Regions from separate parts of the Vibrio sp. SNU_ST1 genome, predicted to be linked through region 4. Evidence: predicted binding sites of a transcription regulator. Region 4 holds the regulator's gene; each other region holds the start of a gene.
What was found. Region 4 encodes CRP, which controls carbon source genes, mostly activating them, when cyclic AMP is high. Its sites were predicted from a motif close to TGTGANNNNNNTCACA; they were not measured.
Positions count from the first base shown of each region.

Region 1 (5,060 bases), on a different replicon from region 4:
ACGAACCTAGAATTGCACCACGTAGACCGCCAGTAGCGTTACCGTAAACACCTGCCGCACCACCTACGAAGAAGTGTGGAACCACACCCGCTACAATGATTGTCCAACCAAGTGCACCTTGAACTGCCATTGCTAGTAGGCCAGCCGCGAAAGAACAAAGGAAACCGATTAATACCGCGTTTGGTGCTACTGGGAATACCATAGGGCAGTCTAGAGCAGGTTTTGCTCCTGGTACTAGTTTGTCAGAGATACCTTTAAATGCAGGAACGATTTCAGCAATTAGCATCTTCACACCTTGCAATACGATGTAAACACCACCAGCAAAGATTAGAGATTGCATGAAGGTAAATACAACCCAGTTTTGACCGCTTGATACTGTTTCTACAAACTCGCCGCCCGCAATAATAGACGCAAGCATGAAGAAGATAGCCATTGTTGTTGCTACGGCTACTGGCGTATCACGCAGGAACATTAAGCTTTTAGGAACTTGGATGTCTTCTGTTGATTTTGATGTGTCACCGAATTTGCTACCAATGAAGCCAGACACGATGTAAGACAGTGTCGAGAAGTGACCGATAGCCAGCTGATCTGTGCCCATCACTTTTTCTGTGTACTTCTGACCCAGTGCTGGCATAACAACCATCAATGTGCCCACAATGAGCGAGCCGATTGCGACTAGAGCGGTGCCTTCAATGTTTGCTGTAGACAGAATTACTGCTACTAGCATAGACATGAACATTGTGTGGTGACCCGTTAAGAAAATATATTTTAAAGGAGTAATACGAGCCAGTAAAATATTCACAACGAATGCGAAGAACATAATTAGAGCCATCTCATAACCGAATGCTTCTTGTGCTAATGCAACAATTGCTTCGTTATTTGGAATAACACCACTTACGCCGAATGCTTCAGTAAATACAACGGAGAAATTATTTAGTGCGCCAACAAGAGCGCCAGCACCAAAACCTAAAATCAGGAAACCCATTACGGTTTTAATTGTGCCTTTTAGAATGGTGGAAATATCAGCTTTCTGTGCAACAAGGCCAATGAAAGCAATTAAGCCTACCATGATTGCTGGCTCTTTTAATAAGCCGAGCATGAATTCGAAAAAGTTCTGCATAATTTTGACCTTACATGAAAGTTTTTAGTTGTTCTTCGATTGATGCTTTGTCAAAAATATTTTTGAGGCTGATGATGTTCTCTTTGCCGCCTTCTTTTAGTTGGTTTGCAACGTCTGTTGCTGCTACCCAAATATCAGCATTGCTTGATGCTGCAGATGATAGATCTTCGTGATCAACTTCTGCTTCGAAACCGATTTTTTTAGCCACTTCTTTCACTGCCATTTCCATCATTAGCGAAGTACCAAGGCCGTTACCGCAAACTACAAGAATCTTCTTCATAATATTTGTCTCAATTGGATTTTAAGGGTTGAGAAACTTCGTTCTCTTATTGTGTGAGAGCATAGTAATGGAAATATTGAGATTTCAATAAGATCTCCATCACAAAGCTAAAATGAGATTGTGACGGGGATCTCGCTTGTGTGTGGTAAAGATCCAGAGTGAGACTTTGATCAAATTTAACTTTTCACACGAATATGCAATGTATCTATTGAGAAAGGTGGCGGGGAATGTATTTGTCTATTGGAATGTAAATATATAGTGGGTCTGTTGGAGAAAATAGAGAATTAATCGTATCGACCGTAGTCGGTAAGCATTTTCTTAAGCATGCTATTAACGTCTTTGGTCTTTTTATTTCTTTTAGTTAGTTGGCTAAGAGAAGTTGGTTTTGGCGAGGTAACATTTTCACCATCTATTTCTTCGGTTTTATCTTTCATTTTCTGTACGGCAGGCAATAACATTCTAATTTCTTCATTATTGATATTGGTCAGAACCACAATATTTTCAGATTCAACTTGGGTAATAGTTAATATTCCATGCTTAACGGATTCAACCTTTTCACCAATCATAATTGATTCAGGTGCAACAGAGCGATCGGTTAACTGACCTGTACGTAATTTCGCCGCACTGATAGCGCGGATATTTCCGGTGTTTTCAAACGCGACAATAACAGTATAGGTATTATAATACTCAACTACTGTCACATAGCCGTGTCTATTTGTTTTGAATCTAGCTCCATTGTTCATGTCGTGCGGAGCTTCCATTTTCTTCACGTGTTTCCTCTCTTAGTCTCAATGGCTGTTATATCTAATCAGCTCTTCTCGTTTTATAGATAATGAATGGGTGAGATAAAGCAAAGTATATACGCATCTAAACTTAAGATGAATCTTGAAGTCATAGTAAATGAGGGAGAACACAGAAAAGTGGTAATAATCACACAGAATTAACCGAGAGGTTACGCTCATACGCTTAAGGACTTAACATTCCAAATTCAACCTTATACAGATTGTTTACAGTTTTTGAAGAACAAAAACGGCGGCAAACACTGCGTTTTGTTTAATCCTTGACCGCGCGATCGTTTGCGTTAAAAAATGTGATGAAAGTCTCACTTAACTGTTTATACTTCTTTTCCGGTTTTAAGCCGGTGCTTAGCCAATACAAGCCGTCACATGGATATGTGAATGACCCCACGGACCGGACCAGCTACGTCCCACTGCTTGTATAAGGTGATTATTTACATGAACAACTCGTTGTTACATTCGCTAACGTTGTTAGCCCCTTCATCGCGTAGCGTTTTGCTTGCGGTTCTTTGTCCTATTCCTTTGATGTCATTCGTTTGGCTCATGTTCACTCTTTAAGGATTACTAGGACACATTATGAATATTCTATTTGGTTTTGTCGGTGTTCTTGCACTGATTGCTTGTGCGTACCTGCTATCTGAAAGTCGTTCTTCGATTAACTGGAAAACAGTCTCTCGTGCACTATTACTTCAAATCGGCTTCGCTGCTTTGGTGTTGTATTTCCCTTGGGGACAATTGGCGCTAACAAGCCTAAGTAATGGCGTTTCTAGCCTGCTTGGTTTTGCAGACGCTGGTATCGCATTCCTTTTCGGCGACCTTGCAACTGAAGGTTTCATTTTCGCGATACGCGTACTTCCAATCATTATCTTCTTCAGTGCTCTGATTTCTGCACTTTACTACCTCGGCATCATGCAAAAAGTGATTCAAATCTTGGGCGGAGCGGTGCAAAAACTGCTGGGCACCAGTAAAGCTGAATCCTTGGTAGCGACAGGTAATATCTTCCTTTCTCAGGGTGAGTCTCCTCTTCTTATTCGTCCATTTTTAAAGTCTATGACTCGTTCGGAACTGTTTGCTGTAATGGCAGGTGGTATGGCGTCGGTAGCGGGCAGTGTGCTTGGTGGTTATGCTGGTTTAGGTGTTGAACTTAAATACCTTATCGCAGCAAGCTTCATGGCAGCTCCGGGTAGTCTGTTAATGGCGAAGATCATCGTTCCTGAACGCAGTACACCAAGTGATTACGACCATATCGAACTAGATAAAGCTGACCAAAGCAACGTGATCGATGCACTGGCAAGCGGCGCGATGAACGGTATGAAAGTCGCAGTGGCTGTCGGTACTATGTTGATTGCATTCGTGAGTGTGATTGCGATGGTCAACACTGGCCTAGAAAGCCTAGGCGAAACGTTCGGTTTTACGGGCATTACGTTGCAAGCTATCTTCGGTTACCTGTTCTCACCATTAGCATGGTTGATTGGTATCCCGAGTGATGAAGTATTAATGGCGGGTTCTTACATCGGTCAGAAGATCGTAATGAACGAGTTTGTTGCTTTCATCGACTTCGTTGAGAACAAAGCTCTGCTGTCTGAACATAGCCAAGTCATCGTGACTTTTGCTCTATGTGGTTTTGCTAACATTGGTTCTATTGCAATTCAGCTAGGTTCAATCGGTGTTATGGCACCAGAGCGTCGTGCTGAAGTGGCAAACTTAGGCTTGAAAGCAGTCGCTGCAGGTACGCTTGCAAACCTAATGAGTGCATGTTTAGCGGGTATCTTTATCCTGCTTTAAGCGAGATTCAGTTAAAGCGCCTAAATTCAGTTAAAGCGGGCACCTTTCTTGCGGACTCAACGTGAGAAGGGTGTCCGCTTTTTTGTGCCTGCTCGTTAAGCTAAATCAGGCTTTTTGGTCGATATTCACTTATCAGTAGTATGTAATAGCTCACTCGGAAGAGTAATAGAGCTAGTCCTTGTTATCCGATATACTTGAATATCATCAGGTTGCGATTAACTACATTCGGCTTCAATTAAGAAAATCCGGTTTCTATTAAGAACACTCGTTCCGATTCAGAATATTCCGTTCCGACTAAGAATACGGCAACCAAGCTCAAATTTATCAAGGGTCTCTCTATGAACATGCGCGTTCTCATCGGTCTTATTGCTACCTTAATTGGCTTGTTTGCGATGGTTTATCTTATTGCTGGTGGTATTCAGTTTCCTATCTATCAGTGGCCGCAAGAAGCGTATCTTGGTTTGGTGTTTAGCGTAGTATGGGGCACTGGCGTCGCAGCATCGGTGGCTTATGTCTTCTCAGCTTTGGTGTTTGTGACTGTCGCGGTGGTTTGCTATGCGGTCGGTTATAAGATTGGTGGACTCTTTTCTTCAAATTCTGACGTCTAAGTTTATTGAGGCGTACTAATGTTCATTGAAGTGAGATTTGTTTGAATGCACTGGCTCGATCGTTGGAAAGTGTATCGCTATCATCGAAAACAGGCTAACCGCTCGAATGGCGACAAGGCTAAAGCTTTAGGGTGGACCAGCGAAGATAGCCAATTATGTCGCTTTGAAGTGATTGCCCGCTCAGCCGACTTTGAGAAAAAAAGTGTTTTGGATTTAGGGTGTGGCTACGGAGAGTTGTTTGAACTGCTCGACAGTATCTATCGCATTCAATCTTACACCGGCGTTGACCAACACGCAGGCTTTTTAAAGAAGGCGAAGCAGAGCTATACAGAAGATCGTTGTCGGTTTTTGTCGGGTGATATGAGCCAAATGAGCCTTGAGGTACACGATGTAGTTATCGCCAGTGGCTCATTGAATTATATCTCTCGCGACTCGGATTATCTGACTAACATGATTACTCGTATGTTTGG
Region 1 is NZ_CP130749.1:323,903-328,962, forward strand. Features, by position in the region: gene Q5H80_RS15745 (PTS ascorbate transporter subunit IIC) at 1-1,120, opposite strand, end outside; gene Q5H80_RS15750 (PTS sugar transporter subunit IIB) at 1,131-1,400, opposite strand; gene Q5H80_RS15755 (hypothetical protein) at 1,685-2,161, opposite strand; gene Q5H80_RS15760 (NupC/NupG family nucleoside CNT transporter) at 2,774-3,982, shown strand; gene Q5H80_RS15765 (hypothetical protein) at 4,321-4,590, shown strand; gene Q5H80_RS15770 (trans-aconitate 2-methyltransferase) at 4,636-5,060, shown strand, end outside.
Region 1: the regulator CRP is predicted to act here: its motif matches at 2,490-2,505, upstream of Q5H80_RS15760 (NupC/NupG family nucleoside CNT transporter).

Region 2 (5,060 bases), 210 kb from region 4:
AGCCTTTAGACTTAAGAACTTTAGCTAGGTTGTGGAATACTTCAGCGCCGATACGTAGACCTTCTTTAAGAGTCTTAGCGCCAACTGGTTGGATCATGAACTCTTGGATGTCAACGTTGTTATCTGCGTGCTCACCACCGTTGATGATGTTCATCATTGGTAGAGGCATAGAGAATTGACCAGCAGTACCGTTTAGCTCAGCAATGTGCTCGTAAAGAGGCATGCCTTTCGCAGCAGCAGCAGCTTTTGCGTTAGCTAGAGATACAGCTAGGATAGCGTTCGCACCGAACTTAGACTTGTTTTCAGTACCGTCTAGGTCAAGCATGATTTGGTCAACGTCAGCTTGTGCTTTAGCGTCAGAACCTACTAGAGCTTCAGCGATTGGGCCGTTTACAGCTTCAATAGCTTTAAGAACACCTTTACCTAGGAAACGTGATTTGTCGCCGTCACGTAGCTCAAGAGCTTCGCGTGAACCAGTAGATGCGCCAGATGGAGCAGCAGCCATACCTACGAAACCGCCTTCTAGGTGTACTTCAGCTTCTACAGTTGGGTTACCACGTGAATCGATGATTTCACGACCTAGAACTTTAACGATCTTAGACATTGAATGTTTCCTTCTCGTTGAATATATAAATGTCAAATTTAAAGGTAGCAGCGCAACTTACGCAGCTACCTGTATTCCTTTTTACTTCTCTAATTCGCCGCGCTGGAACTCACCAGCGGCTTTAACGAAACCTGCAAACAATGGGTGACCATCGCGAGGTGTTGAAGTGAACTCTGGGTGGAATTGAGCAGCAACGAACCATGGATGGTTCGGGTTCTCGATAACTTCAACCAGTTTTTTGTCCGCAGATAGACCCGATACTTTTAGGCCCGCTTTTTCAATTTGTGGACGAAGATTGTTGTTCACTTCGTAACGGTGACGATGACGTTCATGGATCGTCGCGCTACCGTATAATTCGTAAGCTTTTGTCCCTTTCGCTAGGTGACAAAGCTGTGAACCAAGACGCATTGTGCCGCCAAGATCAGATGTTTCTGTACGCTCTTCAACTTTACCTTCGCCATCAGTCCACTCAGTGATAAGACCAACAACTGGGTACTTAGTTTCAGTACAGAATTCAGAAGAGTGTGCCCCTTCCATTTTCGCAACGTTACGAGCGTACTCGATAAGTGCTACTTGCATACCTAGACAGATACCTAAGTACGGTACTTTGTTTTCACGAGCGTATTGAGCTGCAAGAATCTTACCTTCAACACCACGATCACCAAAGCCACCAGGAACTAGGATTGCATCTAGGCCTTCTAAAACTTCTACGCCACGAGACTCAACGTCTTGTGAATCTACGTATTTAATATTAACGCTTAGGCGATTTTTCAAGCCCGCGTGTTTTAGCGCTTCATTTACTGATTTGTATGCGTCTGGTAGTTCAATGTACTTACCAACCATACCAATCGTCACTTCACCCGTTGGGTTAGCTTCTTCGTAAATTACTTGTTCCCATTCAGACAGGTCTGCTTCTGGAGCTGTGATGCCGAAACGTTTACATACAAGTTCATCAGTGCCTTGAGCTTTAATAAGCTGAGGGATCTTGTAGATAGAGTCAACATCGCGCATAGAAATAACTGCATTTTCTTGCACATTACAGAACAGAGCGATTTTCTTACGCTCGTTCGAAGGAATGTTGCGGTCTGAACGACAAACTAGAATATCTGGCTGAATACCAATAGACAGCAGCTCTTTTACTGAGTGTTGCGTTGGCTTAGTTTTCACTTCGCCCGCAGCTGCTAGGTATGGCACTAGAGTAAGGTGCATGAACATTGCGCGTTCACGGCCTAGCTCTACTGCTAGCTGACGAATCGCTTCCATAAATGGTAGAGATTCGATATCACCAACCGTACCACCAACTTCAACAAGCGCGATATCGTGGCCAGCTGCGCCAGAAATTACACGTTCTTTGATAGAGTTAGTGATGTGCGGGATAACCTGAATAGTTGCACCTAGGTAATCACCGCGACGCTCTTTAGCGAGTACGTCTGAGTAAACACGACCTGCAGTGAAGTTGTTACGCTTAGTCATCTTTGTGCGAATGAATCGCTCGTAGTGACCAAGGTCAAGGTCAGTTTCAGCGCCATCTTCCGTAACGAACACTTCACCGTGTTGAGTCGGGCTCATTGTGCCTGGATCAACGTTGATGTAAGGGTCAAGCTTCATCATAGTCACTTTAAGACCACGAGCTTCTAAAATAGCCGCAAGAGATGCTGCTGCAATACCTTTACCTAGAGAGGATACAACCCCGCCAGTAACAAAAATGTAATTTGTCGTCATGTTTAACCTGAAATTGGTTGAATGAGGGAAATGGATTACTTCTGGACGGGATGAAAATATACCAGAAGCCCCTTATCGCCACAACGTGAAATCTATCACACTGCTATTTTTTATTTTTTGCTTCAAATCAATTCATGATAAAAGCTTTGATGATCTTTTCTCCGCCACTTTGACTTCATCCCATATGGAATCAAGCTGTTGTAGAGAAAAGTCGGTCAAAATTTTATCTTGCTGACGAACTTTTTGTTCCACACCTTTAAAGCGGCGTGAAAATTTCAGATTGGCTTTATTGAGAGCCGTTTCTGGATTTTTACCCAAATGTCGCACTAAATTGACGGTAGCAAACAACAAATCACCCAGTTCTTCTTCAACTAAATCTTCGTTTGGCGTTACTTGAAGCGCTTCTTCTAGCACCTCATCAACTTCCTCTAAAACCTTGTCGGCGACTGGACCAATAGAGTCCCAATCAAAGCCAAATTTCGCGACTTGCTTTTGAATTTTTGTAGCACGTAAAAGTGCAGGTAGAGAGTTTGGTATTGAGTCTAGAATACTTTCTTGAGTTTTGCCTGCCTGTGCTTTCTCTTTGGCTTTTTCAGCTTCCCAGTTGGCATTAATTTCTTCATCACTGGCAAACTCTGTATCAGAAAATACGTGTGGATGACGGCGCGTCAGTTTCTCATTGATACCGTCGACCACATCAGAGAAGTCAAACAAGCCCTGCTCTTTTGCTAATTGACTGTAGAAGATCACCTGAAACAACAGGTCACCCAACTCTTCTTGTAAGTTTGACCAATCTTTATTGTGAATCGCGTCCACCACCTCGTAAGTCTCTTCGATCGTATGCGGCACAATGGTTTCAAAATTTTGTTTCAAATCCCAAGGACAGCCACCTTCAGGATCGCGCAGCTTAGTCATGATCTGTTCAAGTTGTTCAATCGGGTGATTCATCGTTTTATTCCTATTCACTGTCTTTGATTTTTAAATTTATAACGTCTTCTAAAACTAAAAAAGGTGAGCAGCCAAAACCACTCACCTTTCTATTCTTCTTGTTAAGCCAACGTGTCATTCAATGTATTGTTCGTTTTTTACTAAGTAATTGGCTCTTGTAACAAGGCAGTAAACTTATGAGGCTCCTGAGCATAGCTTGCCTATGTGATGGAGTGAAATAAGTGAAACTAACGAAGTTAGAAAGCCAAGTACGACGTAAAAACTAGCCTAATCGTTTAACACTCATGACATCTTTGATCTGCTCGACTCGGCTCGTCACTCGACTCAGAATCTCAATATTGGTCACTTCCAAATCGAAATCCATCACCGACAGCTGACGTTTATAGTCGATACGGCTCTTCATTGTCGTCACACTGACTTTTTCATTCAAGAACAGGGATGTTATGTCTTTCAACAAGCCTGTACGCTCAAGGGCCTCTACACGCAGTGTTAAGATATACGAACCTACAAAACCATCTCCCCACACCGTATCGATGATACGTTCAGGGGCATGTAGGTTAAGTTCACTTAACTGCTCACAATCGCTGCGGTGTACTGAGATACCACGCCCTTGAGTAATATAACCTTTGATCACATCACCCGGGATAGGCTGACAACAACGAGCCAAGTGGGTCATTAGGTTATCGACACCTTCAACAACGACAGCATCCTTCTTAGGGCGGCTCTGATGCGCTGGCTTATTGTCAGACTCAAGCAACTTCTCGAGAGCTTTCTTATCTTCTTCTTCCGCCGTCGGCTTATTGACCAGAGCATTGATGTGATTAACCACTTGGTTAATACGCAAATCGCCGCTACCAATACCTGCATACAATTCATCAGGTGTATTGACGTTGAATCGTTTCAGCGCGTATTGCTCAGCATCTTTCAGTGTTGCGCCGACTCTGCCTAGCTCGACTTCTAGGATGTCTCGTCCAGCTTCGAGGTTTTTCTCACGACTCTGAGCGCGGAACCAAGCGTTAATTTTTGCTCGAGCTCGACTTGAATGAACAAAACCTGTGGTCGGATTTAACCAATCACGTGATGGATTCGGTTCTTTTTGAGTAATGATCTCAACTTGATCGCCCATCGCCAACTTATGAGTAAACGGAACGATTCGACCTGCGACTTTGGCACCGATACAACGGTGTCCAACCATAGAGTGAATGTGGTAAGCAAAATCCAACGGCGTTGCACCCATTGGTAAATCGACCACATCACCGCGTGGTGTAAAGGCATAGACACGGTCATCAAAGACTTGGCTACGTACTTCATCCAGCATTTCGCCAGAATCTGACATCTCTTCTTGCCAGTCGATAAGCTTACGCAACCACGTAATTTTCTCATCGTAGCCACTGCGTACACCGCTAGAAGCACCTTCTTTGTACTTCCAGTGCGCAGCCACACCCAACTCAGAATCTTCGTGCATTTGCTTGGTACGGATCTGAATTTCGATGGTCTTGCCTTCAGGGCCAAGAACCACAGTATGAATCGATTGGTAACCATTGGGCTTAGGATTCGCCACATAGTCATCAAATTCACTAGGGAGGTGTTTATACTTGGTGTGAACCACACCTAGACCGGCATAACAGTCTTGCAGTTGGTCGGCAATAATACGTACCGCACGCACGTCAAAAAGCTCATCAAACTCTAAGCCTTTTTTCTGCATTTTACGCCAGATACTGTAGATATGTTTGGGCCGCCCGCTGACTTCAGCATTGATACTTGAGCGGCTCATTTCTGACGTTAA
Region 2 is NZ_CP130748.1:2,706,309-2,711,368, forward strand. Features, by position in the region: gene eno (phosphopyruvate hydratase) at 1-604, opposite strand, end outside; gene Q5H80_RS11825 (CTP synthase) at 686-2,326, opposite strand; gene mazG (nucleoside triphosphate pyrophosphohydrolase) at 2,459-3,274, opposite strand; gene relA (GTP diphosphokinase) at 3,537-5,060, opposite strand, start outside.
Region 2: the regulator CRP is predicted to act here: its motif matches at 2,411-2,426, upstream of Q5H80_RS11825 (CTP synthase).

Region 3 (5,060 bases), on a different replicon from region 4:
TGTCGGCAATATTTGCCATTTCTGCGACTTGTTTTAATACGGTCTGTTCTTTCATCGCTCTCTCCGAAAACGTTCTGACGCTTTCAATTTTTGTAGGGTTGTCTATTTAATTTTTACTAATCAATTAGCTTGTGACAATCAGTTTGTAAGCATTGCTATCTGAATAAGCCGTCTATTTGCTCACAAGCTAATTGAGCCAAGGCAGAAACTGCCTTGGCTACTTTGCAACTATTAACGGTTAACCGCTTCAAGTTTCCAAATGTTATTCACGTAGTCGCGAATTGAGCGGTCTGATGTGAACTTACCAACCAATGCCGTGTTAAGAATCGCTTTCTTAGCCCAACCAGCTTGGTCTTTGTATTGTGTGCCCATGTCTTCATGTGCTTTCACGTAAGAAGCGAAGTCAGCAAGACATAGGTATGGGTCACCACCGTCTAGTAGGCTATCAAACGTTGCACGTAGAAGACCGGGTTGACCTGGAGTGAACTCATCGCCAGTCAGTAGATCTAGAGATGCTTTCAATAGTGGGTCTGCATTGTAGTAATCGTATGGGTTGTAACCCTGAGCTTTCAGTGCAACAACACCGTCAACTTCTAGGCCGAAGATGTAGATGTTTTCATCACCAACTTCTTCACGAATCTCAACGTTTGCACCATCCATCGTACCGATAGTTAGAGCGCCGTTTAGAGCCATCTTCATGTTGCCCGTGCCTGAAGCTTCTTTACCAGCTAATGAGATTTGCTGAGAAACGTCTGCCGCAGGGATGATGATTTCAGCCATGCTTACACGGTAGTCAGGGATGAATACCACTTTAAGCTTGTTACCGATACGAGGATCGTTGTTGATCTTCTCTGCAATCTTGTTAACCGCGAAGATGATTTCTTTTGCTAGGTGGTAACCCGGTGCTGCTTTCGCTGCGAAGAAACATACGCGTGGCTCACACTCGAAACCAGGTTCGTTAAGAATACGGTGGTACAGAGACAGAATGTGTAGCAAATCTAGGTGCTGACGCTTGTATTCGTGCAGACGCTTAATTTGAACGTCGAAGATAGCGTTAGTATCTAGCTCGATACCCATGTTCTCTTGAACCCAATCAGCAAGACGCTGTTTGTTTTCTTTCTTAACAGCCATGAATTCTTTTTGGAATTTCGCGTCTGTTGCAAACTTAGCGATACCTTCTAGCTGCTCAAGTTTTGCTGGCCACTCAGAGCCAATCTTACCTGTGATTAGATTAGATAGACCTGGGTTACAGAACTTCAACCAACGACGTGGCGTAATGCCGTTCGTTACGTTAGTCAGTTTACCTGGGAAGATTTCGTTGAACTCTGGGAACAGGTCTTTCTTAACCAGTTGAGAGTGAAGTGCAGCTACACCATTTACTTTGTAAGAGCCAATCACACATAGGTTTGCCATACGAACCATGCGGTGGAAACCTTCTTGGATGATAGAAAGCTTCGCTTGTTTCTCACCGTCACCAGGCCACATCTTGCGAACTTCTTGCATGAAGCGGTGGTTGATTTCAAAAATGATTTCCATGTGACGTGGAAGAAGACGGTTGATCAGCGATTCAGACCAAGTCTCTAGTGCTTCTGGAAGTAGCGTGTGGTTCGTGTACGCGAACGTATGTGCACTGATTTCCCATGCTTGATCCCAAGATAGACCTTTCTCGTCGATTAGGATGCGCATTAGCTCAGGAATCGCAATCGTTGGGTGCGTATCGTTAAGCTGAATCGTTTCTTGCTTAGGCAGATCTTCTAGAGAGAAACCTGCTGCTTCGTGACGGCGTAGAATATCGCGAACTGACGCTGCTGAGTGGAAGTACTGCTGCATTAGACGCAGTGTCTTACCTTTTTCGTGGTTGTCGTTCGGGTAAAGTACTTTAGTGATGTTACCTGCATCGATTAGCGAGTGTTGCGCTTCGAAGTAATCACCGTTGTTAAAGCTTGCTAGTGAGAATGGTGCAATTGCCTGACACTCCCAAAGACGCAATGGGTAAACCGTGTTTGACTCGTAACCTACGATAGGTAGATCCCAAGGCATTGCTTTTACTTCCATACCTGGAACCCAAGTACGAACTTCTTTACCGTCGATGAATTCAACTTCTACATGACCGTAAAAACCAATGTGTTGTGCTAGTTCTGGACGAGCTACTTCCCATGGGTAACCTTCAACACCACGCCATGCGTCTGGTGCTTCTTGTTGACGACCATCTTGGAAAGACTGTTTGAATAGGCCGTATTCGTAGTGAAGACCGTAGCCTACTGTTGGGTACTCTTGAGCTGCACAAGAATCCATGAAACAAGCAGCAAGACGACCAAGACCACCATTACCTAGTGATGGGTCGCGTTCTTCTTCTAGAAGGTCGGTTAGGTTTTGACCTAGCTCTTCCATTGCATGAGTGATCTGTTCGTACAGACCCATGCTGATCAGGTTGTTACCTGTTAAACGACCAATCAAAAACTCTAATGAAAGGTAGTTAACGCTCTTCGCGTTTTTGATTTTTTCATCATTTTCAGTTTCTAGCAGGTCAAATGTTGTCAATTCTGCTAACGCACGCCCCATCGCTAGGTACCATGCGCGGCTATCTGCGTTTTCAATCGTTGTTGCGTAAGTTGCAGATAAATGCTTTTTAACACTTTCTTGGAAAGACACTTTGTCGAAAGTTTTTTGCTGAGTTGGTTTCATTTCAGAAATCTCGCTTTTAATAGTTCTAATTCATCTGTGACATATCGTGCATGGTCACCATTAACTAAACATCCTCCTGTTAATGCAACTAACTAGGAGTAGATGAGAGGGCGTAGGGGCGTACCGCCATTACGGTTAGTGATCTGACTCTCATGTTCTAACTTCGAACAAAAAGTTGGAGTGACTAAGATCACAAGCTCCCGTTCGATAACTTAACTTCAATTGATGTGAGTTTTATTTAACCGGAATAAACTGATTAGCAAATCTGAGTTTGAGATCACGAAATTATTTCCCACATCTCATCTTTTGCATAAATTTCAGTGTAAGACCGAACAAAGTCACATTCACAAACCAACCCGAAACGTGAGCAAAGCCTCAAATTAAGGGCGTAGAAAGCCAAAAACATGCAAGACCGCAAGGTTTCTGAGGAGAATCATAGTCGATGCCATTTTTCTTCACGTAACATAAGTACAGACTTAAGTAATTAGGCAGATGTGATTGGGCTACTCCTTTACGGTTTAAGGCCCCCCAAAACATACGCCACGGAATAGGTGAAAAACTTCGACATGTGGATCCCTTCGAAACTGACTCGTCCAGGCCGCTTACATAATGCAATCCTACGACCTAGGGTTCTCGATCTGCTCCAGAACGCAGATTGCTATAAGCTTGTATTGTTCCGTTCTCCTGCGGGCTATGGCAAGACCACCATGGCTGCACAGTGGCTGTTAGATAAGCCGAATGTGGGTTGGTACAGCATCGATGATAGTGACAACGATGCCTTCCGTTTTATCAACTACCTACTCCAATCACTCAATAAAGCGACTCAAAACGCCTGTCCCAATGCCCAAAAACTGGCAGAGAAACGACAGTTTTCATCGCTGCACTCTTTATTGAGTGAAGTATTCGCCGAAATGTCGGACTACCATCATGAATGTTTTCTTGTTTTAGACGACTACCATTTAGTCAACAATGATGACATTCAAGAAGCAATGCGCTTTTTCCTCAAACACATGCCCGACAATCTTACGTTGGTTGTAACCAGTCGCGGAACACCACCACTAGGCACAGCAAACCTGCGCGTTCGAGATTTAATGATCGAATTAGGTAATGACTCGCTGGCTTTTGATACCGAAGAGACCACGCGCTTTTTCAATCAGCGAGTTGCCGATGGTATTGATGACACAACGGCAGACAGTATTTGTACATATGTAGAGGGTTGGCCTTCTGCACTTCAACTTATTGCGCTGCAAGCCCAACATCAAAAACGTACGCTTGCGCAGTCTGCTGAGTCCTTCTCCCACTTTAATCAAGCCCATCTTTGGGACTACTTGGTTGAAGAGGTTTTCGACCTGTTAGACAAAGAAACTCGACAGTTCTTGATGCAGTGTTCAGTGCTTGATCATTTCAATGACGAATTAGTCTGCGCGCTTACACAACGTGAAGACGCACTGGGTATGATCGAATCATTAAATCGATTCGGTTTATTCATCTATCCGCTTGAAGGCGAGAAGAACTGGTATCGTTTCCATAACCTGTTTGGTGAATTTTTGGCACATGAGCGTCAAGCTCGAATCCCTCAACAAGAAGCAGAATTGCACCGAAGTGCCGCGAAGGCGTGGATTAAACAAGACACACCACACCAAGCACTGCGCCATGCACAGCGCGCTGAAGACCCAGAACTGATCATTCAAATACTGACAGACCACGGTTGGCCGATGTTCAACCAAGGCGAGCTTTCCTCGTTAGAGATGGCGATCAAGCAACTGACTACGGATCAACTTTACAGCGACCCTAAACTGTCCATGTTACGAGCTTGGCTAGCACAAAGTCAGCACCGCTACGAACAAGTAGGGACATTATTGGAAGAGGCTGAAACACAATATCAAGCTCGAAACATTGAACTCGATACTCAACAACAAGGTCAATACAACGCCCTACGCGCGCAAGTTGCTATTAACAGTAATGAACCTGAAAAAGCCTTGGAATTGGCAGAGCTTTCGCTAAGTCAGCTGAACACCACCGTCTATCGTAGCCGAATTGTCGCCACGTCTGTTGTTGGTGAAGTCAATCACGTAATGGGCAACTTGAGCCGTGCACTGCCGATGATGCAGCAAACAGAAAAACTTGCACGCCAGTACCAAGTTTACCACCAAGCGCTTTGGGCGATTCTACAACAAAGCGAGATCTTAATTGCACAGGGTTACGTTCAAGCGGCATTCGAGCTGCAAGACAGTGCGTTCAAATTGATCGAAGAGCACCAGCTAAAATACGTGCCTCTGCATGAATTCTTACTGCGTGTTAGAGCTCAAATATTCTGGTGTTGGAACCGATTAGATGAAGCGGAAGAGTGCTGTTACAAAGGCTTGGATATCCTT
Region 3 is NZ_CP130749.1:178,387-183,446, reverse strand. Features, by position in the region: gene malQ (4-alpha-glucanotransferase) at 1-55, opposite strand, end outside; gene Q5H80_RS15155 (glycogen/starch/alpha-glucan phosphorylase) at 232-2,685, opposite strand; gene malT (HTH-type transcriptional regulator MalT) at 3,252-5,060, shown strand, end outside.
Region 3: the regulator CRP is predicted to act here: its motif matches at 2,865-2,880, upstream of Q5H80_RS15155 (glycogen/starch/alpha-glucan phosphorylase).

Region 4 (5,060 bases):
GGACGTGAAGGCAGCTTGGGTTGAAGGGGATAGTTTCCATCGCTTCACTCGACCAGAGATGGATGTCGAGATCCGTAAGGCTCGCGAGCAAGGTAAGCACATCAGCTACTTTGGTCCACAAGCTAACGATTTTGGTGCATTAGAAGATTTCTTCCGTCAATACGGCAATGAAGGCACGGGAAAAGTCCGTAGCTATCTGCATACCTTCGATGAAGCAGTGCCTTACAATCAAATGCCCGGCACCTTTACGCCATGGCAAGAGATCCCTGAAAACTCAGATGTGATGTTCTACGAAGGTCTTCACGGTGGCGTAGTCGATGGTGACATCAATGTTTCTCAACACGTCGATCTGCTTATCGGCATGGTACCTATCGTAAACTTGGAGTGGATCCAGAAATTCGTTCGTGACACACGCGATCGTGGTCACTCTCGCGAAGCGGTGATGGATTCTATTGTTCGCTCAATGGATGATTACCTTAACTACATTACCCCGCAGTTTTCGCGAACTCATATCAACTTTCAGCGTGTCCCTACCGTAGATACATCGAATCCACTGAATGCAAAAGGGATCCCAAGTTTAGACGAAAGCTTCGTTGTTATACGTTTGCGCGGCATCAAAAACGTCGATTTCCCTTACCTGTTGGCTATGATTGATGGCTCATTTATGTCACGTCATAACACGCTTGTAGTGCCAGGAGGCAAGATGAGTTTTGCTATGGAGCTCATTGTAAGGCCTATCCTGCAACAACTTATAGAAACCGGGAAAATAGGCTAACAAAACAACATTCTGGTTGATTACTTTTCATACCGTGATCATGTGCACAATTTTGCGTAAAAAATCGTAGCTTGGTCACGATTAAAATCAAGAAATAGTACCTGAAAAAGGATACTATTCTTAAACGAAACACAAGATAGCTTGCAGCACTCAACGAGTGCTCTTATCCTAGCTACGTCAATTCAGGCTTAGCTAAAATATGGAAAGCGGCAAGCATACCCTGCAGAGGAAGTAAGATATTATGGTTCTAGGTAAACCCCAAACCGATCCAACATTAGAGTGGTTCCTTTCACACTGTCATATTCATAAGTACCCTTCAAAAAGTACTTTGATTCATGCTGGTGAAAAGGCAGAAACCTTGTACTACATCGTTAAAGGTTCTGTGGCAGTTCTTATCAAAGACGAAGAAGGTAAGGAAATGATTCTTTCTTACCTAAACCAAGGTGACTTCATCGGTGAGCTTGGCTTGTTCGAAGAAGACCAAGAGCGTACTGCATGGGTTCGTGCAAAATCTCCTTGTGAAGTTGCTGAGATTTCTTTCAAGAAATTCCGTCAACTTATCCAAGTGAACCCAGATATTCTAATGCGTCTTTCAGCGCAAATGGCAAACCGTCTACAAGTAACTAGCCAAAAGGTTGGTGACTTAGCGTTCCTTGACGTAACAGGTCGTATCGCTCAAACGCTACTAAACCTAGCAAAACAGCCAGATGCAATGACTCACCCTGACGGCATGCAAATCAAGATCACTCGTCAAGAGATTGGCCAGATTGTTGGTTGTTCTCGTGAGACCGTAGGTCGTATCTTGAAGATGCTAGAAGAGCAGAACCTAATTTCTGCACACGGTAAGACCATCGTGGTATACGGCACTCGTTAATCTCGATTAACTGAGCCAAAAATTTGAAAGCCACCAAATGCGAATTTAGTGGCTTTTTTTGTTTTCTAAAGATCTAGAGAACAGATGCGGGAAGCAAAGTTAGAAATCGGACTTCACTATTCTAAAGTATCTCGAAGCGAAGCGTACCCGCATCTCTAGGGAAAATCCCTTGCTCTTATTTTTCTTTAACCATTGGTGCTTTCAAAGATCTTGTCAGCCGATGCCGCGACAAAACCTGTATATAGCTCACCATTGGCCATCGCATAACGCTTAGCGAACTCATAGAAGCCGCCAGGAATCATCTCATTGCCTTCGACAAATGAAACTGGGACTTTGTCTGCCATTGTTGATGATTGCTCTAATAATACCTCTGGAGAGCCTTTCACCTCACCACCAGATGCATTGATAGTGAAGCCTGATTCGCTCAGGTAATCATTCACTGCCTGCACTTCACCAAAAGCATCGAGTTGGTTCACACTCACCGTAAAGTGGTTTGCACCGTAGCCATGAGCCGCTAACCAAGACGCGTATTCACTCTCTTTTGCTAGCGCTTGGAAATCCGTGAAGCTCAAACCCCAAAGGCGCCCCCCAAACAAGAATTCATGACCTTGAAGCTTACTTGCGTCAACTTGCTCAACCAACTTAGCAACGATCTGTTGTAAGTCGCTTGAACACTCTTCGACCTTCAACTCACTAATGAACACTTTTGGTTGTTTTGGATCTGGATGCTCGTAATGCTTAGCCACTAACTTCTTGCTCTCAAACAAGTAGTCGCCACAAGCCTTGTAGCCTAATTCAAGGAAAGGCTTAGCCAGTGTTTCAATGCCCAAAGGGGCAACATTGAAAGTACGTAATGCAATGTGATCATTAATCAGCGCTTCATCTTCTTTCAGCAGATGATGAACTTTCTCAGCCGATGGACAAAGCCTGTGAATGTAATCGTCCCATAATGATTTAAAGAGTAGATCGGGCGTCATGGTGACTCCTTGTCAGAGGTTCTAGCAAGCTAGTAATTTGGATTAGAAAGGGAGAGGCTGGACATAGAGTCAGCAGCCATCAGCCTGTGACATACTTGTTCTATTATTATCTACCGCCCAATCTAGGTGTTGGACGTGGATGAAAAGAGGAAGTGTAATTGCTACTTCCTCTCTCCATTGTTAGCGAATGAGCCCAGTTCTATAACTCATTAGCCTAAACTACAGCTCAATACCTGGGCTAAACGTCGCTGGCAGTTGAGTTTCACCGCCTTCCATTGACGCCATTGGGTAAGCACAGTAGTCAGCCGCGTAGTAAGCACTTGGGCGTAGGTTACCTGAAGCACCCGGGCCACCAAATGGTGCATCACCACTTGCGCCTGTTAGTTGGCGGTTACGGTTAACAATACCCGCACGGATATGGTCAACGAAGTATTCCCACTCTGAATCGTCGGTTGAAACTAGGCCTGCAGACAAACCAAAGCGTGTGTCATTAGCCAGTTCAACGGCTTGCTCTAGCGATTGGCAGCGAACCACTTGCAGCAATGGGCCGAAGTACTCTTCATCTGGCAACTCAGCAATGTTGGTTGCATCGATAATCCCCGGAGAAACAAACGCCGCTTCGCCCGCTTTTGCTTCGACTAGGCTTACACCACCTAACGATTGCAGATTAGCTTGCGCGTCCAGAATGAACTTAGCTGCCGCTTCCGAGATTTGTGGTCCCATGAAGGGTGCTGGCTCAGCGAATGGCTGATCAACACGAATCTTCAAGGTAGCCGCAACGAGCTTATCGAGCAGTTGATCGCCCTTCTCGCCAACAGGAACATACAAGCGACGTGCACATGTACAACGTTGACCTGCACTGATGAAAGCAGATTGGATAATGGTATAAACCGTTGCGTCAGCATCACCGTATTGGTCACTGATCACCATAGGGTTGTTGCCGCCCATTTCTAGTGCCAGCATCTTGCCCGGTTGACCCGCGAATTGACGGTGAAGGATATGACCGGTATTAGCACTGCCAGTGAATAGCACGCCATCAAGGCCTTTAGCATCCGCCAATGCAATACCTGTCTCTTTAGCGCCCTGTACTAGGTTGATTACGCCAGCAGGAAGACCCGCTTCTTGCCACAGTTTCATTGCAAACTCACCCGTCCAAGGTGTCTGTTCTGAAGGCTTAAATACCACGGTATTACCCGATAACAACGCCGGAACAATATGACCGTTAGGCAGATGACCTGGGAAGTTGTAAGGGCCAAACACCGCCATTACGCCTAATGGGCGATGACGCAGTACGATTTGGTTGCCTGCCGCTTCACGCGAAGCTTCGCCGGTACGTTCGTGGTAAGCTCGGATTGAGATAGCGATTTTACCCGCCATCGCACCCGCTTCAGTACGAGTTTCCCAAATAGGCTTTCCCGTCTCTTTTGCGATGATTTGTGCGATTTCTTCGCTGTTCTCTTTTACTTTCTCAGCAAAATTCAACACGATCGCTTCACGCTCTGCAAAGCTCAATTTTTTCCAAACCAAGAAGGCTTCACGAGCTGCTGCTACTGCAGATTCAACCTGTGCTGGTGTTGCGCTTTCACCCTGCCACACTACTTCATTATTGTATGGGCTTACTGATGTCATGGCGTCGCCTTGACCTGCCACCCACTGTCCTGCTATCCACTGAGTCATACTTCTATCCTTAAAATCTTCGACAGATAATCGCCGCTCTTACTGAGCCAACATGCGAACGAATTCGCCTTCTTTTACTTCAAGAGCGCTTGCTACTTCAGGTGATAAAATCACTGTGTCGCTTGCTTGGTCATACGCACCTTTCGCGGCTACTGCGCGGAAGTTCTCAAACGAGGTATTGCCAATTAGGAAGTCTTTAGAGCTAGAGTGCTCTGCAATTTTCACTTGAGCTCGAATCGCATGACGCACTGATTCGATATTTCTCAGATCACATTCAACCGTTGGACCCGCATCAAAGATGTCGACATAGCCACGGTTAGTGAAACCTTCACGTTCCAGCAACTTAAGTGCCGGACGCGTATTGTCGTGTACCTCTCCAATGACCGCCTGTGCTTCCTCACTAAGTAGGTTCACGTAAATTGGCAGCTTGGGCATAAGGTCAGCAATAAAGCCTTTTTTACCAATACCCGTTAAGTAATCAGCAAGCGTAAAATCAATTGAGAAAAAGTGCTCTTGCAGCCATTTCCAGAAAGGAGAGTTACCTTCAGCATCTGATACGCCACGCATCTCAGCAAAAATCGTTTTTGAGAAACGCTCTGGATACTCTGCCATAAGCAGGAATCGGCACTTCGACATTAAACGGCCGTTCAGGCCACCACGGAAGTCAGGGCGCAAGAACAGTGTGCAGATTTCACTGCATCCGGTGTAGTTATTACCGAAAGTCAGCAGCTTCACCACGTTATTTACGCCAAGCTTT
Region 4 is NZ_CP130748.1:2,917,081-2,922,140, forward strand. Features, by position in the region: gene Q5H80_RS12990 (phosphoribulokinase) at 1-775, shown strand, start outside; gene crp (cAMP-activated global transcriptional regulator CRP) at 1,017-1,649, shown strand; gene Q5H80_RS13000 (DUF1338 domain-containing protein) at 1,835-2,626, opposite strand; gene astD (succinylglutamate-semialdehyde dehydrogenase) at 2,846-4,303, opposite strand; gene astA (arginine N-succinyltransferase) at 4,343-5,060, opposite strand, start outside.